DNA from 3 places in the Nonomuraea marmarensis genome. Region 3 is predicted to be linked to each of the others. Evidence: riboswitches for the same ligand, from Rfam matches in the RefSeq annotation. Region 3 holds a riboswitch; each other region holds the start of a gene.

Region 1 (4,904 bases), on a different contig from region 3:
TGGCCGTCACCGTGCCGGACGGGCTCTCGCCGGTGCCCTTGAGCTCGTCCAGGTCGGCCCTGGCGCGGTTGATCCAGGTCTCGATCCGGTCCGCCTCGTCCTCGGCCCGGCTGATGTCCTCGTCGCGGATGTCGGCCGGGTCCATGCGGGAGTCGTACACGTTCACCTCTCAGTCGATCAAGTTGCGGGCCACCTGCTCGACCCGGTCGCGGACGAAGGTCTCGTCGAGCGGCGCGGGCAGGTGCGCGGTGTCGGCGAGGGCCTCGTCCACGATCCGCTGGGCCCGCGTCTCGGCGTCCTGCTGGGCCGCCTGCAGCACCGCCGTCACCTGCCGGCTGAGGACCGCGTGGTCGAGCCGCATGGCGCGCGGGTCCAGCCGCAGCCGTACGATGCCGCCCTGCCCGTCTGCGACGGCCCGCACCAGGCCGTCAGAGGTCTCCGCGGACCCCGTCACCTTGCGCATCTCGGCCTGTGCCTGGCGCAGGCGGGTCATCATCTCCCCGCCCTGTCGCAAGATCCGCTCCAGTTGTTCGACATCGGCCTCGGGTGAAGGCGCCGGCATGATCGACTCCCGCAGTTAGGCAGTGACAAGTCGCCAGTTTGACACAAAGTCGTATTGATCTTGTCCATAGGGAGATGGATCACGAAATTTATGATCATCGTGTATTCATCGGGTGTTCCGCGTTAGGGTCTCCTGCATGAGTTCGGGGTTTGAGATCGACCACGAGTCTGTGGAGCGGTACGGCTCCCAGATGCGAGCACACGGTGAGGACTACGCGGCGGCGCTGCAACGGCTCAGGGAACGCGGCCTCGGCGGCGCCTCATGGGGAGACGACGGACTGCTGTCGATGCTCGTCGGCCCGTACGCCGAGGCCAGCATGATGGGGCTGCAGGCCATGACCGGGCAGTCCATGGTCATGGGCGACAGCGGGGATGGGCTGACCGGCACCTCCGCCACCATCCAGGCCGCCGACGATGCCGGTGGGCAGCAGGTGAGCGGCGTCCAGGACAGGTGGGTCTGACATGGGCGTGACGCTCCCGGAAGAAGCCCACGCGATGCTCATCGCGCTCGGCGTGCCGTGGCCGAACGTCGACGAGGACGAGATCCACAAGGACGCCGACGCCTGGCGTACCGTCCTCGCCATGGCCGAGCCGTCGGCGGCGCGGGCCGACGCGACGATGCGCGGGGCGCAGGAGTCCTACCGTGGCGAAGGCAGCACCGAGCTGGCCGGCTACTGGAACGAGACCGGCGGCAACGGCGGCCACCAGAGCCAGGCGATCGCGGCGGCCAGATCGGCCCCGGTCGTGCTCGACAACACCGCCTGGCTCACGACCGGGGTCAAGGTCGCGGTCGGCACCGCCGCCGTCATCACGACCGTACGCGTGGCCAGGGCGTTCCTGGCCGGTGGGCCGTTCGGCGGCGCCATGGCGACGGCGGAGATGCTCCGCTCCCGCGCCCTGATCGGCAAGATCCAGCGTGAGGGCGCCGAGGGCGCCGGCAAGGTGATCGCCCCGGCGCTCGCCCGCGGCGTGACCCAGCCCTTCCGCCGGGTCCTGGAGAACATGCGCCGCCCGGCGCTCGCCGGAGCCGGCGGACCCAGGATCACCTGGCCGCGCACGGTGGGCCCGAGGGCGACGACCGGTCCCCGCCACGCTCGCGACTACATGGCCTCGATGGGCCGCAGCAACAACAACGCGAGAAGGGGCGGCAACGGCCGCCGCGGCGGCGGCCGGCGGAACAGCGGCGGGCGGGCCGACAGCACGGACGGCACCACGGCGCATGCCGCCGACCGCCAGGCCCAGCGGGGCATCAGCGACGACATGATCGAGCAGACGAAGCAGAGCGGGAAGAAGAGGGCCGGCAACCAGCCGGGCACCACCGTCTACGAGACCGAGAGTGTCCGCGTCGTGGAGAACAAGAGAGGCGGCATCATTTCTGCTATCTGGAAGAGGAAATGACCATCGCCGAAGGACCTGACTTGCGGATCGAACACGACGCCGAGAACGACGTCGCCTACATCTACCTGGTGGACGAGATCGGCCAGGACGAGGCGGAGTCGCAGTTCCTGGTGGAGCGGGAAGGGATGCCAGGGGAGATCGTGCTGGACTTCGACGCGGACGGCCGGTTGCTGGGCGTCGAGGTCCTGGGGGCGTCGGCCATCCTGCGGCCCGAGGTCCTGGCGCTGGCGGACGAGGATGAGCCTCCGCCCTCCGCGTACGGCCCGACCTCCCAGTGAACTGGGACTGTTGACGCGAAGGGGAGGAAAGGATACGTTCCGGTAGATTTCACGGTTGTCCAAGGGAAATCCGGTGAGAAGCCGGTGCGGACGCGCCACTGTATCCGGGACGTAGATCCCGGGAGCCAGGTCGCTTGGCGACCGTGACCTCGCCGGCGGGACGCGTCATCCCTGAGGAGGCTTGTATGAGTGGCCTGACCACTCCTTCCACCATTCCCTTCCCACGCCTGCGGCTCTGGCTGCTGGCCGTACCCCTGTTGCTGCTCGTCGCCTACCTGGTGCTGATGGACAACGGCGCCGTCTCCCAGGCGGGCACCTTCCTGCACGAGTTGATGCACGACGGGCGGCATCTGCTCGGCGTGCCGTGCCATTAGGCGCGCCGGATGGTACGCACCCTGCTGGTCAGGGGCCTGCTCGTGGGCCTGCTGGCCGGATTGGTCGCGGGCGGCTTCGCCTTCGCCTTCGGCGAGCCGCGCGTGGACGGCGCGATCGCCCTGGAGGAGGCCGCGCAGCAGGCGCCTCCGGCCGAGAAGGCCGGGCAGCAGGCGGCTCCCGCTGCGGAGGCCGGACATGACCACGGCGAGGAGGCCGTGGTCAGCAGGCCGGTGCAGAAGGCCGGCCTCTTCCTCGCCACCGGGCTCTACGGGCTCGCCGTGGGAGGGGTCTTCGCCCTCGTGTTCGCCGGCTTGCGCGGGCGCGTCGGTCCCCGGTCGGACGGGGGGTTGGCGCTCGCCGCCGCCGGGACGGCGTTCGTAGCGGTCATTCTCGTGCCGTTCGTGAAATATCCGGCCAACCCGCCGGCGGTGGGAGACCCGGAGACCATCAACGGCCGCACGCTGCTCTACGTGGTGATGCTCCTCGTCGGCCTGGCCGCCACCGCGATCGCGGTGGCGACCGCGCGCCGGGTCTCCGCGGGCCCGTGGGCACGGTGGAGCGCGGCGGCCGGCGCCTTCCTGGTGCCGGTGGTGGCGGCGTGGCTGCTGCTGCCGGCGGTCGACGAGGTGCCCGAGGGGTTCCCCGCCACGTTGTTGTGGGAGTTCAGGCTGGCGTCGTTGGGGACGCAGCTCGTCTTCTGGGCGGCTTTCGGCGTGCTGTTCGGCTGGGTCAGCGACCGGGCGGCGCGCCGCTCCGGGGCCGTTCCCGTGGCTGCGGCATCGGGCTGAGCGGGGTGCTGTTCGTCCGGCACGCCAGCACGCCGGGGATGCGGGCGGCCCGGTTCCCCGCGGACGAGCCGGCCGACGCTTCGAGCCTGGCCAAGGTCGCGGCCGTGGCCGGGTCGAAAGCGTGGGTCGCGCCCAGCCGGGCGGCCCTGCAGACCGCCGTCGCCATGGGGCTGGAGCCGGTCACGACACCGGCCCTCGCGGAGGCGGACTGCGGCCGGTGGCGCGGACTGGCGTACGAGCAGGTGGCCCGGGAGGAGCCGGACGCGCTGGCGAGCTGGCTCTCGGACCCGCACGCGGCGCCGCACGGCGGCGAGAGCCTGGCCGCGCTGGCGGCGCGGGTCGCCGGATGGCTGGAGGAGGTCCGCTCGCAAGCCGGACGGCTCGACGAGACGCGCTCGCAACCTCCCGGGGTCGTCGTGTGCGATGCCGGAGCGATCCGGGCCGCGCTCGGCCACGTGCTGGGGCTGGGCCCGGTGGCAGCCGCCCGTTTCGACCTCGCGCCCTTGTCCACCACCGAGCTGACCGTCACCCGGGGCGGCTGGCGGGTCGCCCATGTCAACCGGAAGGTTCTGTTTTGATCGTCACCTACCCGTTCAGCGCCGTCGTCGGTCTCGATGACCTGAAGCTGGCGCTGGTGCTCAACGCCGTCTCACCGCGCGTGGGCGGGGTTCTGGTACGCGGTGAGAAGGGCACCGCCAAGTCCACCATCGTCCGGGCGCTGGCCGCCCAGTTGCCCTCCGTGGACGTCGTACCCGGGTGCCGGTTCGCCTGCGACCCGGTCGCGCCCGATCCCGAGTGCCCGGACGGCCCGCACGAGCCCGGCTCCGCAGCGGTGACCCGCCCGGCCGCGCTGGTCGAGCTGCCGGTCGGCGCGTCGGAGGACCGCCTGGTCGGTGCCCTCGACGTCGAGCGGGCGCTGACGGAAGGGGTGAAGGCGTTCGAGCCCGGCCTGCTGGCGGCCGCGCATCGCGGCGTCCTGTACGTGGACGAAGTGAACCTCCTGCACGACCACCTCGTGGACCTGCTGCTCGACGCGGCGGCGCTGGGCACGTGCTATGTGGAGCGCGAGTCGGTGTCGGTACGGCATCCCGCCCGGTTCCTGCTGGTGGGAACCATGAATCCGGAGGAGGGCGAGCTGCGGCCGCAACTGCTGGACCGGTTCGGGCTGACGGTCGAGGTGAAGGCGTCCCGTGATCCGGCGGAACGAGCCGAGGTGGTACGGCGGCGGCTCGCCTTCGACGCCGACGCCGAGTCGTTCGCGGCCCGGTGGACGGCCGAGGAGTCGGCGCTGGTGGTCAGGATCGCACGGGCGAGGGCCCGGATGCCCGCCGTCCGGCTGCCGGACGCTCGGCTGCGGCAGATCGCGACGGTGTGCGCCGCGTTCGAGGTGGACGGCCTGCGCGCCGACCTGGTCACGGCGAACGCCGCCATCGCCCATGCCGCCTGGCACGGCCGCGACGCGGTGACCACGGAGGACGTACGGGCGGCGGCTCGCCTGTCGCTG
Region 2 (4,904 bases), on a different contig from region 3:
CCTCGGTCGGGTAGCGGTGGGCGAGCCGCTTGTGCATGTGCATGTAGGAGCCGTAGAACAGCGGGTCGCCCTCGCTCAGCACGACCACGGTCCGGCCCGCGTCCAGGTGGGCGGCCAGCCGCTCGGCGCAGTCGGCGTAGAAGTCGTCGAGCGCGCCCTGGTAGCCGCCCGGATGGTCGGTGGTCTCCGTGGTCAACGGGTAGAGCAGCAGCTCCTCGACCTGCCCTTCGCGCATGTACGGCAACGCGATGGAACGAGCGATGCTGCGGCCGTGCCTGGCGGCGTGGTAGGCGATCACGTCGGCCTCGCCGATCAGCCGGGCCGTCTTGACCGTGACCAGCTCCGGGTCACCGGGACCGAGTCCCACCCCGTACAGCCGTCCTGTCATCGCCATCACTCCGTCTCGCTCGCGATGGCGTTGACCGCCGCCGCCGTCATCGCACTGCCGCCGCGACGGCCGTGCACCACCAGGTACTCCAGATCGCTGTCCGCCAGCGCCCGCTTGGACTCGGCCGCGCCGATGAACCCCACGGGGATGCCGAGCACCGCCGCGGGCCTGCCCGCGCCTTCCGCGACCAGTTCGAGCAGCCGGAACAAGGCGGTCGGCGCGTTGCCGATGGCCACCACGGAGCCGTCCAGCCGGTCGCGCCACAGTTCGAGCGCGGCGGCGCTGCGGGTGGTGCCGAGCCGTCCGGCCAGCTCGGGCACGCCGGGCTCGCCCAGCGTGCACACCACCTCGTTGCCGGCGGGCAGCCTGCGCCTGGTCACGCCGGAGGCGACCATCATGGCGTCGCACAGCACGGGCGCGCCCCGGCGCAGCGCCTCCCGGGCCCCGGCCACCACTGAAGGGGACCAGTCCAGGTCGGCCACGAGGTCGGTCATGCCGCAGGCGTGGATCATCCGCACCACAACCTGGGCAACCTCGGGAGGTATCCCGGTGAGGTCGGTCTCGGCGCGGATGGTCGCGAACGAGCGCCGGTAGATCTCGGCGCCGTCGCGGATGTAGTCGGTCACTGCTGCCTTTCCTGGTATCCCTCTTCGGTGGCGATCAGCTGTACGACCTGGCCGCGCGGCAATCCGCAGCGCCGTTCGCAACCCGCCCAGTGCACGGGCGTCTTCGGCGGGCCGTCCAGGGTCGCCACCCAGCGCCGCGCGTCGGCCTGGACGTCGGCCAGCGCCTTGGCGCAGCCCGGACGGCCGGTGCAGGCGGTCACGCCCACCCACGGCGAGGCCGGATCGCTCACCAGCCCGGCCGCGTCGAGCGCCCGCGCCGCGCGGTCCGCATCCGCGGGGGAGAGGTCCAGCAGCACGACGGTCCGCCACGGCGTCAGTCGGAGGATCCCGGCGCTGTCGGCGAGCGCCTGCGCCTGGGCGGCGGACAGCCGGCCGAGCGCCACCACGACCTCCAGCGCCATGCGGCCGTCCCGCTGCGCGCTGAACCCCGCCGCCTGCCTCGCCCGCCCACCCCGCGCTCCCCGCGCATGCCCATCCGGTTGGGCGACGACCCCGGCTCGTTGCGTCGTCGGGGCCGGGAGGGCCGGTGCGGTCGCGACGCTGCGCAGGCGGGCGGCGATCCGGGCCGGTCCGTCGGCCAGCTCCCTGATCCGCCACGCGGCGCCGCCATCGGCGTCCTCTCGCTCGTCGAGAAACGCTTCGGCAGCGGCGATCATGAGGCTGACCACGGTCTCCGGACCGGCGGGCACCCCGGCATCGGCGCCCGCCAGCAGCAGCCCGCGACCGGCCGCGAACGTGACGTCCGCGCCGAGCCCGGCCACCTCCCCCGTGCCGTCGTCCAGCGCGAACAGGAAGCGGCCCGGCAGCTCGGCCAGCCGTGGGCGCGTGCACAACTCCCGGTCCAGCGCCCGTACCAGCGGCTGCGGGTCGAGCAGCCCCGCCGGGCCGCGGCCGCCGAGCGGTGAGGCGACGATGTTGCGCACCCGTTCGTGGGCGGCCGACGGCAGCAGGCCCGCGGCGGCGATCCGCTCGGCGAAGGCGGCCGGCGATCGTAACCCGCGCACCTGGACGTTGGCCCTGGAGGTCAGCTCGATCTCCCCCGAGCCCAGCTCCGCGGCGCAGGCGGCCAGCTCGCGCAGCTGGGCGGGCGAGATCGCGCCGCCGGGCAGGCGGACCCGGGCCAGCGGGCCGTCGGCGGCTTCGTGTACCTGTAGCGCTCCCGGACAGGCGTCGGGGCGCTCACGTCCGGAAAAGTCGGCTCCGGAAACATCAGGTATGGACACGAAGAGGATGGTAACGCCAGTTCTTACGGAGGTCGCTCCTGCCGTAGGCTCCTGGGTAGGCGATGGCAAAGGGAGGAAGCCGGTGCGAAACCGGCGCGGTCCCGCCACTGTGACCGGGGAGCGAACCCCACCGCAGGCCACTGCCCGGCGACGGGTGGGAAGGCCGGGGTGAGTGGTGATCCGGGAGCCAGGAGACTCCTGCCGTCGTGACACCCGCGACCGGGGCGAGGACCCCGAGGGAGGATTGCGTCGTGCCTGGCGACAGCCGTACCGTCCTGCTGCTTTCGACCTCCGACACCGACCTGCTGAGCGCTCGCGCCGGCGGCGCCGCCTACCGGCTGGGCAACCCCGCCAGGCTGGGCGTCGAGGACCTGCCCGCCCTGCTGGAGGGCACCGACCTGGTGGTGGTACGCCTGCTCGGCGGCCGGCGCGCCTGGGAGGAGGGGCTCGACGCGCTGCTGGCCGGGCCCCGGCCCGTGGTGGTGCTGGGTGGGGAGCAGGCGCCGGACGCCGAGCTGATGGAGTTGTCCACGGTGAGCGGCGGCGTCTGCGCGGAGGCGCACGCGTATCTGGCGCACGGGGGACCGGCCAACCTGGACGAGCTGCACGCGTTCCTGTCCGACACCGTCCTGCTGACCGGGCACGGGTTCGCCCCGCCTGCGCCCGCGCCCTCGTGGGGACGGTCGCAGCGCGTCGCGCGGCGGCAGGACGGGCCGGTGATCGGGGTGCTGTACTACCGGGCGCACCACATGGCGGGCAATACCGCCTTCGTCGAGACGCTCTGCGCCGCGATCGAGGACGCGGGCGGGCAGGCGCTGCCCGTCTTCTGCTCCTCGCTGCGGACGGCCGAGCCCGAGCTGCTCGACACGCTACGCGAAACGGACGCGCTGGTGGTCACGGTGCTGGCGGCGGGCGGCTCCCGTCCCGCCACCGCGGGCGCGGGCGGTGACGACGAGGCGTGGGACGTGGGCGCGCTGGCCGCGCTGGACGTGCCGATCCTGCAGGGCCTCTGCCTGACCACCTCCAAACAGGCGTGGGAGGAGAACGACGACGGCCTCTCACCGCTGGACGCCGCCTCCCAGGTGGCGATCCCCGAGTTCGACGGCCGGATCATCACGGTGCCGTTCTCGTTCAAGGAGATCGACCCGGACGGGCTGACCGTCTACGTCGCCGACGCCGAGCGAGCCGCCCGGGTGGCGGGCATCGCGGTACGCCACGGCCTGCTGCGGCACACTCCGCCTCAGGAACGCCGCCTGGTCGTGATGTTGTCGGCGTACCCGACCAAGCACTCGCGGGTGGGCAACGCGGTCGGCCTGGACACCCCCGCCAGCACCGTACGGCTGCTGGCCCGGCTCGCCGAGGCCGGCTACGACCTGGGCGACGGCTTTCCCGGCGTGGCCGAGCAGGACGGCGACGCGCTCATCCACGCACTGATCGCGGCCGGCGGCCAAGACCAGGACTGGCTGACCGAGGAACATCTCGCGGGCAATCCGGTACGCATCTCCGCCGCGTCCTACGAGCAGTGGTACCGCACGCTGCCCGGGGACCTGCGCGCCGGCATGGAGCGGCACTGGGGACCGCCGCCGGGCGAGCTGTTCGTGCACGAGGGCGACATCGTGCTGGCCGCGTTACGGGCCGGGAACCTGGTGGTGATGGTGCAGCCGCCACGCGGCTTCGGCGAGAACCCGATCGCCATCTACCACGACCCCGACCTGCCGCCCAGCCACCACTACCTGGCCGCCTACCGCTGGTTGTCGGCCGAGTTCGGCGCGCACGCGATGGTGCACGTGGGCAAGCACGGCAACCTGGAGTGGCTGCCGGGCAAGTCGGCGGGCATGTCCGCCGCGTGCGGCACCGACGCCGCCATCGGCGACCTGCCGCTGGTCTACCCCTTCCTGGTGAACGACCCTGGCGAGGGCACGCAGGCCAAGCGGCGGGCGCACGCCGTGCTGGTGGACCACATGGTGCCGCCGATGGCGCGGGCGGAGACGTACGGGGACATCGCCCGGCTGGAGCAGCTCCTGGACGAGCACGCCACGATCGCCGCCATGGACCCGGCCAAGCTGCCCGCGATCAGGGCGCAGATCTGGACGCTGATCCAGGCCGCCCGGCTCGATCACGACCTCGGGCTGGCGGACCGGCCGCATGACACCGAGTTCGACGACTTCATCCTGCACGTGGACGGCTGGTTGTGCGAGGTCAAGGACGCGCAGATCCGCGACGGCCTGCACGTGCTCGGCCAGGCGCCGGTCGGCCAGGTCAGGGTGGACCTGGTGCTGGCGATGTTGCGGGCCCGGCAGTTGTGGTCGGGCCGTGAGACCCTGCCCGGCCTGCGCGAGGCTCTCGGCCTGGCCGAAGACGGCACGGCGGGCCTGGCCAGCGTGGATCGCGCCGAGGCGACCGCCCGCGCCCTGGTGGAGGCCATGGAGGAACGAGGCTGGCCGGTGGACGCCGCGCCACAGGTCGCCCGTGCCCTGCTCGTGAACGGCACTGAGCCGATCGAGGCGTCAGACGCCAGGGTGGAGCTCGTGACGCGGGTCCTCGCCTTCGCCGCCGCCGAGATGGTCCCGCGGCTGGCCCGTACCACCGACGAGCTCGACCACGTCCTGCACGCCCTGGACGGCGGCTACGTCCCCGCCGGGCCCAGCGGCTCACCGCTGCGCGGCC
Region 3 (4,904 bases):
CACCCAGTTCGTCCCGGTGGCCAGGCCGCCGAGCAGGCCGCGGGAGCGGAACCAGTACACGTACGCGAAGGCCCCGTAGAAGAACAGGCCCTCGATGCAGGCGGCGAAGCAGATCACGTTCAGCAGGAACTGGCGGCGCTGGCCGGCCGTCTCCAGCCGGCGCAGGCTCCCGATCGAGTCGATCCACCGGAAGCAGAACTCCGCCTTGTCGCGGATCGAGGGGATGTGCTCGATCGCGGCGAACGCCTTGACCCGCTCGTCGGGATCGGGGAGGTACGTGTCCAGCAATGTCAAATAGAACTGCACGTGCACCGCCTCCTCGAACAGTTGCCTGCTCAGGTAGAGGCGCGCCTCGGGGGCGTTGACGTGCTGGTAGAGGTTGAGCACCAGGTTGTTGGCCACGATGGAGTCGCCGGTGGCGAAGAAGGCGACCAGGCGGTTGATCAGGTGCCGTTCCTGGGGCGTCATCCTGGCCAGGTCGGCGAGGTCGTTGTGCAGGTCCACCTCCTCGACCGTCCACGTGTTGCGGATGGCGGCGCGGTAGCGGTCGTAGAAGTCCGGATAGCGCATGGGGCGCAGGGTGAGGTCCATGCCGGGGTCGAGCAACATCAGAACGTTTCCTTACTGGCAGGCTTCGCAGATCTCCGGGTTCTCCAGCGAGCAGGCCACCGCCGCCTCGACCGGAGCCGCGACGGTGGTCTGGGCGATCCTGGTGGCCGGGCGGGAGCGCAGGTAGTAGGTGGTCTTCAGGCCCTGCTTCCACGCGTACGCGTACATCGACGAGAGCTTGCCGATGGTGGGGGCGGCCATGAAGAGGTTCAGGGACTGCGACTGGTCGATGTACGGCTGGCGGGCGGCGGCCAGGTCGATCAGCGCCTTCTGCGGCAACTCCCAGGCTGTGCGGTAGAGCACCTTGAGGTCGTCCGGGATGCCGGGGATCGACTGGATCGAGCCGTCGGCGCGCTTGATGTCGTCCCGCATCCGCTGCGTCCACAGCCCGCGCGCCTGCAGGTCGGCCACCAGATAGCGGTTGACCTGCAGGAACTCGCCCGACAACGTCTCGCGCTTGAACACGTTGGACACCTGCGGCTCGATGCACTCGTAGCAGCCGGCGATGGAGGCGATCGTGGCGGTCGGGGCGATGGCGATCATGAGCGAGTTCCGCAGGCCGGTCGCGGCGATCTTGTCCCGGACGGCGTCCCAGCGCGGCGACGTCGCGACGTAGTGGTCCGGGTGCAGCACTCCCCCGGCCGCCCGCGTGTCGGCGTACGACGGGTGCCGGCCGCGCTCGGCGGCCAGGTCGGCCGAGGTGTCGTAGGCGACCAGGGCGATCTCCTCGGCGATGCGCGTGGACAACTCCAGCGCCCGCGGCGAGTCGAACGGCAGTCGCAGCGTGAAGAACACGTCGGCCAGGCCCATCACGCCCAGCCCGATCGGCCGCCAGCGCTTGTTGGCCGCCTCGGCCTCGGGCGTCGGGTAGAAGCCGAGGTCGATGGTCCGGTCCAGGAAGCGCACGGCGGTACGGACGGTGCCGCGCAGCCGCTCCCAGTCGACGTCGGCGCCCGTGAGGTGCGCCGCCAGGTTGATCGAGCCGAGGTTGCAGACCGCGGTCTCCCCGTCGCTGGTGACCTCGAGGATCTCGGTGCAGAGGTTCGACAGGTGGATGACGTTCTCGGGGCGGGCGGTCTGGTTGGAGGCGCGGTTGGCGGCGTCCTTGAACGTCATCCAGCCGTTCCCGGTCTGCGCCAGCGTGCGCATCATCCGGCCGTACAAGGTCCTGGCGGGAATTTGGCGGCTAAATCGCCCCGAAGCCTCATAAGCCCGGTACGCGGCCGTGAACGCGTCCCCGTACAGGTCCGTGAGGTCGGGCACCTCCTTCGGGTCGAACAGCGACCAGAGCTCGTCCGCCTCCACCCGGCGCATGAACTCGTCCGGCACCCAGTTCGCCAGGTTCAGGTTGTGGGTGCGGCGGGCGTCTTCGCCGGTGTTGTCGCGCAGCTCCAGGAACTCCTCGACGTCGGCGTGCCAGGTCTCCAGGTAGACGCAGGCCGCGCCCTTGCGCCGCCCGCCCTGGTTGACCGCCGCCACCGAGGAGTCGAGCGTACGCAGCCAGGGCACGATGCCGTTGGAGTGGCCGTTCGTGCCCCTGATCAGGGATCCCCGCGAGCGCACCCGGGTCCAGGCGATGCCGATGCCGCCCGCGTACTTGGACAACCGCGCCACCTGCCCGTACCTGTCGTAGATCGACTCCAGCTCGTCGCGCGGCGAGTCGAGCAGGAAGCACGACGAGAGCTGCGGCCGGCGCGCGCCCGCGTTGAACAACGTGGGCGAGCTGGGCAGGTAGGACAGCGTGGACATCAGCGCGTAGAGCTCGGCGGCCTCGGCGACCGACTCCGACAACCCGCAGGCCACGCGCAGGAAGAAGTGTTGCGGCCGCTCCAGCACCGCCCGCGTCTCGGGATGGCGCAACAGGTAACGATCATAAACAGTACGCAAGCCGAAATATTCAAATCTGCCGTCCGCCTCCGCGGCGACCAACGCGTCCAACTCGGCGGCGTGCGCGGCGACGAACTCCGCCAGCCCGTCCTGGATCAGCCCGGCGGCGTGGGTGGCGGCGATGGACTCGGAGAACGAGCGGACTCCGTGCCCCGCGGCCTCGTCGGCGATCTCCTCGGCCAGCAGCCGGGCGGCGACCCGGGAGTTGGCCGGGTCGGTGATCACCCGGGCGGCGGCTTCCTCGATGGCCAGGCGGCGGTCAACCTCAACGATCTGCGTCACGTGCTCTCTCTCCTCGCGAGCGAATCCCCCGTGAGGGCACGCGAAAGCACGGCGGCGCGCACCGGCTCCCCGGCCCTCCCTCGAGGCCCTGGACACTTCTCGCCGGGCACGTGGCCCGGCGCCGCCGGCAGGTCTTCGGGCTCGCGGGCGCGCTTGACGCTCCTACTGGCCGTCGCTTCCCGGATCGCTCCAGTGCTCAATGACGGCGGTCGTTCCCGCTCACCGCTGCGGGGCAGCCCCGGAATCGCACCGGGTTCCCTTTTGCTCCGCCTCCGAAGAGGCGAACCAGCGACGACGAGGATCCTACATCTAGTGGCCGTTTCCGCAACCGATCCCGCATCTTGTGGCTCTCGTCGTGTCGAGCAGCCCGAGATCCCGCAGCACGGCGCGGGTGCGCTCGACCTCGGTGCCGAGCCACGCCTCGAAGTCGTCCCCGCTGAGCGGGATCGAGATCCACCCGTTCGCCCGGCAGGCCGACTGCCAGCCCGGCGAGCCGGTCACCTCCTCGCACATGCGGATGGCCACCTCGCGGCTGTCGTCCGTCATGGCATCCGGCCCGACGGCCGCCACCCAGTCCGCGAAGTCGACCCGTACGCCAGACTCCAGCAGCGTCGGCACGTCGAGGTCCGGCACCCGCGCGGCCGAGGACACCGCGAGCGCCCTGACCCGGCCGTCGCCGATGCTGGCGCGCCAGTCGGAGAACAGTCCCGCGGCGGCCGCGGCCTTGCCGGACAGCAGCGCGGTGACGGCCTCCTGGCTGCTGGGGTAGCCGGTGTAGTCGACCTGCCGGGTGTCCGCGCCGAGCCCCTTGGCGATCAGGCCGAACAGCAGGTGGTCGGGCTCGCCCTGCGGCCCTCCGGCCAGCAGCGTCTGACCGGGGTGGGCGAGCAGGTGGGCGCCGAAGTCGTCGAAGTCCTTGAACAGCGAGTTGCCGGGCACGACGACAACCTCGACGTCGCCGGTGAGCCTGGACAGCGGGGTGGCGGTGTCGGCCAGCGTCTGGCCGTTGTTCAGCTCGGCGGCGGCCAGCGCGGGCAGGCCGGTCACCGTGATCTTCGTGCCCGTGCCCGTCTCGTACCCGGCCGCGCGGGCCGCGCCGGAGAACGCCCGGCAGACCCGCGCCCAGCGCTGCGCGCCCGGGTTGATCGAGAATCGGGTACGCAGTGCGCCCACGTTGACGTGCTCCGTGCCGCAGCCGGCCGCGCACGCAGCCACGCCGAGCCCCCATGCGAAGAACCGCCGACGGCGCATGTGTCTCTCCTCCCGGAGTTTCCTACTACTCCAGGTTATTGACACATTACGGGCAGCCACACATGGGGGTCTATAATCACGAAAAGTCGTGAAAAGTCGTGAAAAGTCGGAATTCATCCGGCTTTCTTGCCGACCCCCGCCATCAGGGAGGACGGCAGCGACCAGTCGCCCACCAGCTTGGGCCGGTCGGGACGCCAGTCCACGGCCTGCACCAGTCCCGGAGGTTCCAGCGGGAAGTCGCCGAAGAACGCGCGGATCTCGGCGGGCGTGCGGTCGGCGCCGCCGGTGGACGAGCCGCGATGCGCGCCCGAGGCCCGCTCCTCCGCCAGCCGCCCCATCGTGGTGGCGTGGGTGATCGCCAGGTAGCTGCCCGGCGCCACCCTCTCGCGAAGGACGGCCACCGCGCGCTGCGGCTGGGCGGAGTCGGGCAGGAAGTGCAGGATCGACACCAGCAACACCCCGACCGGTTCGTCCAGGTCGAGGAAGCCGCCGACCCGGGCCAGCACCTCGTCCGGATCGAGCAGGTCGGCCTCGACGAACACGGCCCTGCCCGTACGTCCGAGCAGGACCTTGGCGTGCGCGCCCACCACCGGGTCGTGATCGACGTAGACGACCCGGGCGGCGGGTGCCATCTCGTGCGCGCTGCCCTGAGTCGGCAACCCGCTGCCCAGGTCGAGGAATTGGCGCACTCCGGCGGCGGCCACGTAGCGGACGGCACGCTGGAGGAAGGCCCGGTTCGCGCGGGCCAGCGGGACCGCCTCCGGGATCAGCTCGGCGAGCTGATCGGTGGCCTGGCGGTCGACCGCGAAGTTGTCCCTCCCGCCGAGCATGTAATCGTACATGCGTGCGAGGTTGGGCCTCTCATGGTCGAACTG

Evidence for each region. Region 3 has a riboswitch for cobalamin ahead of ACFLIM_RS25895 (ribonucleoside-diphosphate reductase subunit alpha). Riboswitches for the same ligand answer to the same signal wherever they lie in the genome.
Region 1: it holds a riboswitch for cobalamin, as region 3 does, so the genes downstream of both, ACFLIM_RS13600 (CbtB domain-containing protein) here and ACFLIM_RS25895 (ribonucleoside-diphosphate reductase subunit alpha) in region 3, are expected to answer to the same signal.
Region 2: it holds a riboswitch for cobalamin, as region 3 does, so the genes downstream of both, cobN (cobaltochelatase subunit CobN) here and ACFLIM_RS25895 (ribonucleoside-diphosphate reductase subunit alpha) in region 3, are expected to answer to the same signal.

The regions. Positions count from the first base shown of each region.
Region 1 covers NZ_JBICRM010000007.1:121,124-126,027, forward strand. Annotated here, with positions in the region: gene ACFLIM_RS13575 (YbaB/EbfC family nucleoid-associated protein) at 1-166, opposite strand, end outside; gene ACFLIM_RS13580 (YbaB/EbfC family nucleoid-associated protein) at 170-562, opposite strand; gene ACFLIM_RS13585 (hypothetical protein) at 699-1,022, shown strand; gene ACFLIM_RS13590 (hypothetical protein) at 1,024-1,959, shown strand; gene ACFLIM_RS13595 (DUF2283 domain-containing protein) at 1,980-2,237, shown strand; adenosylcobalamin (AdoCbl) riboswitch at 2,274-2,421, shown strand; gene ACFLIM_RS13600 (CbtB domain-containing protein) at 2,423-2,611, shown strand; gene ACFLIM_RS13605 (CbtA family protein) at 2,621-3,400, shown strand; gene ACFLIM_RS13610 (histidine phosphatase family protein) at 3,406-3,978, shown strand; gene ACFLIM_RS13615 (putative cobaltochelatase) at 3,975-4,904, shown strand, end outside.
Region 2 covers NZ_JBICRM010000007.1:130,281-135,184, reverse strand. Annotated here, with positions in the region: gene cobJ (precorrin-3B C(17)-methyltransferase) at 1-388, opposite strand, end outside; gene ACFLIM_RS13640 (precorrin-8X methylmutase) at 394-1,014, opposite strand; gene cobG (precorrin-3B synthase) at 1,011-2,237, opposite strand; cobalamin riboswitch at 2,250-2,457, shown strand; gene cobN (cobaltochelatase subunit CobN) at 2,489-4,904, shown strand, end outside.
Region 3 covers NZ_JBICRM010000016.1:122,394-127,297, forward strand. Annotated here, with positions in the region: gene ACFLIM_RS25890 (ribonucleotide-diphosphate reductase subunit beta) at 1-609, opposite strand, end outside; gene ACFLIM_RS25895 (ribonucleoside-diphosphate reductase subunit alpha) at 622-2,778, opposite strand; cobalamin riboswitch at 2,888-3,083, opposite strand; gene ACFLIM_RS25900 (tripartite tricarboxylate transporter substrate-binding protein) at 3,088-4,029, opposite strand; gene ACFLIM_RS25905 (SAM-dependent methyltransferase) at 4,143-4,904, opposite strand, start outside.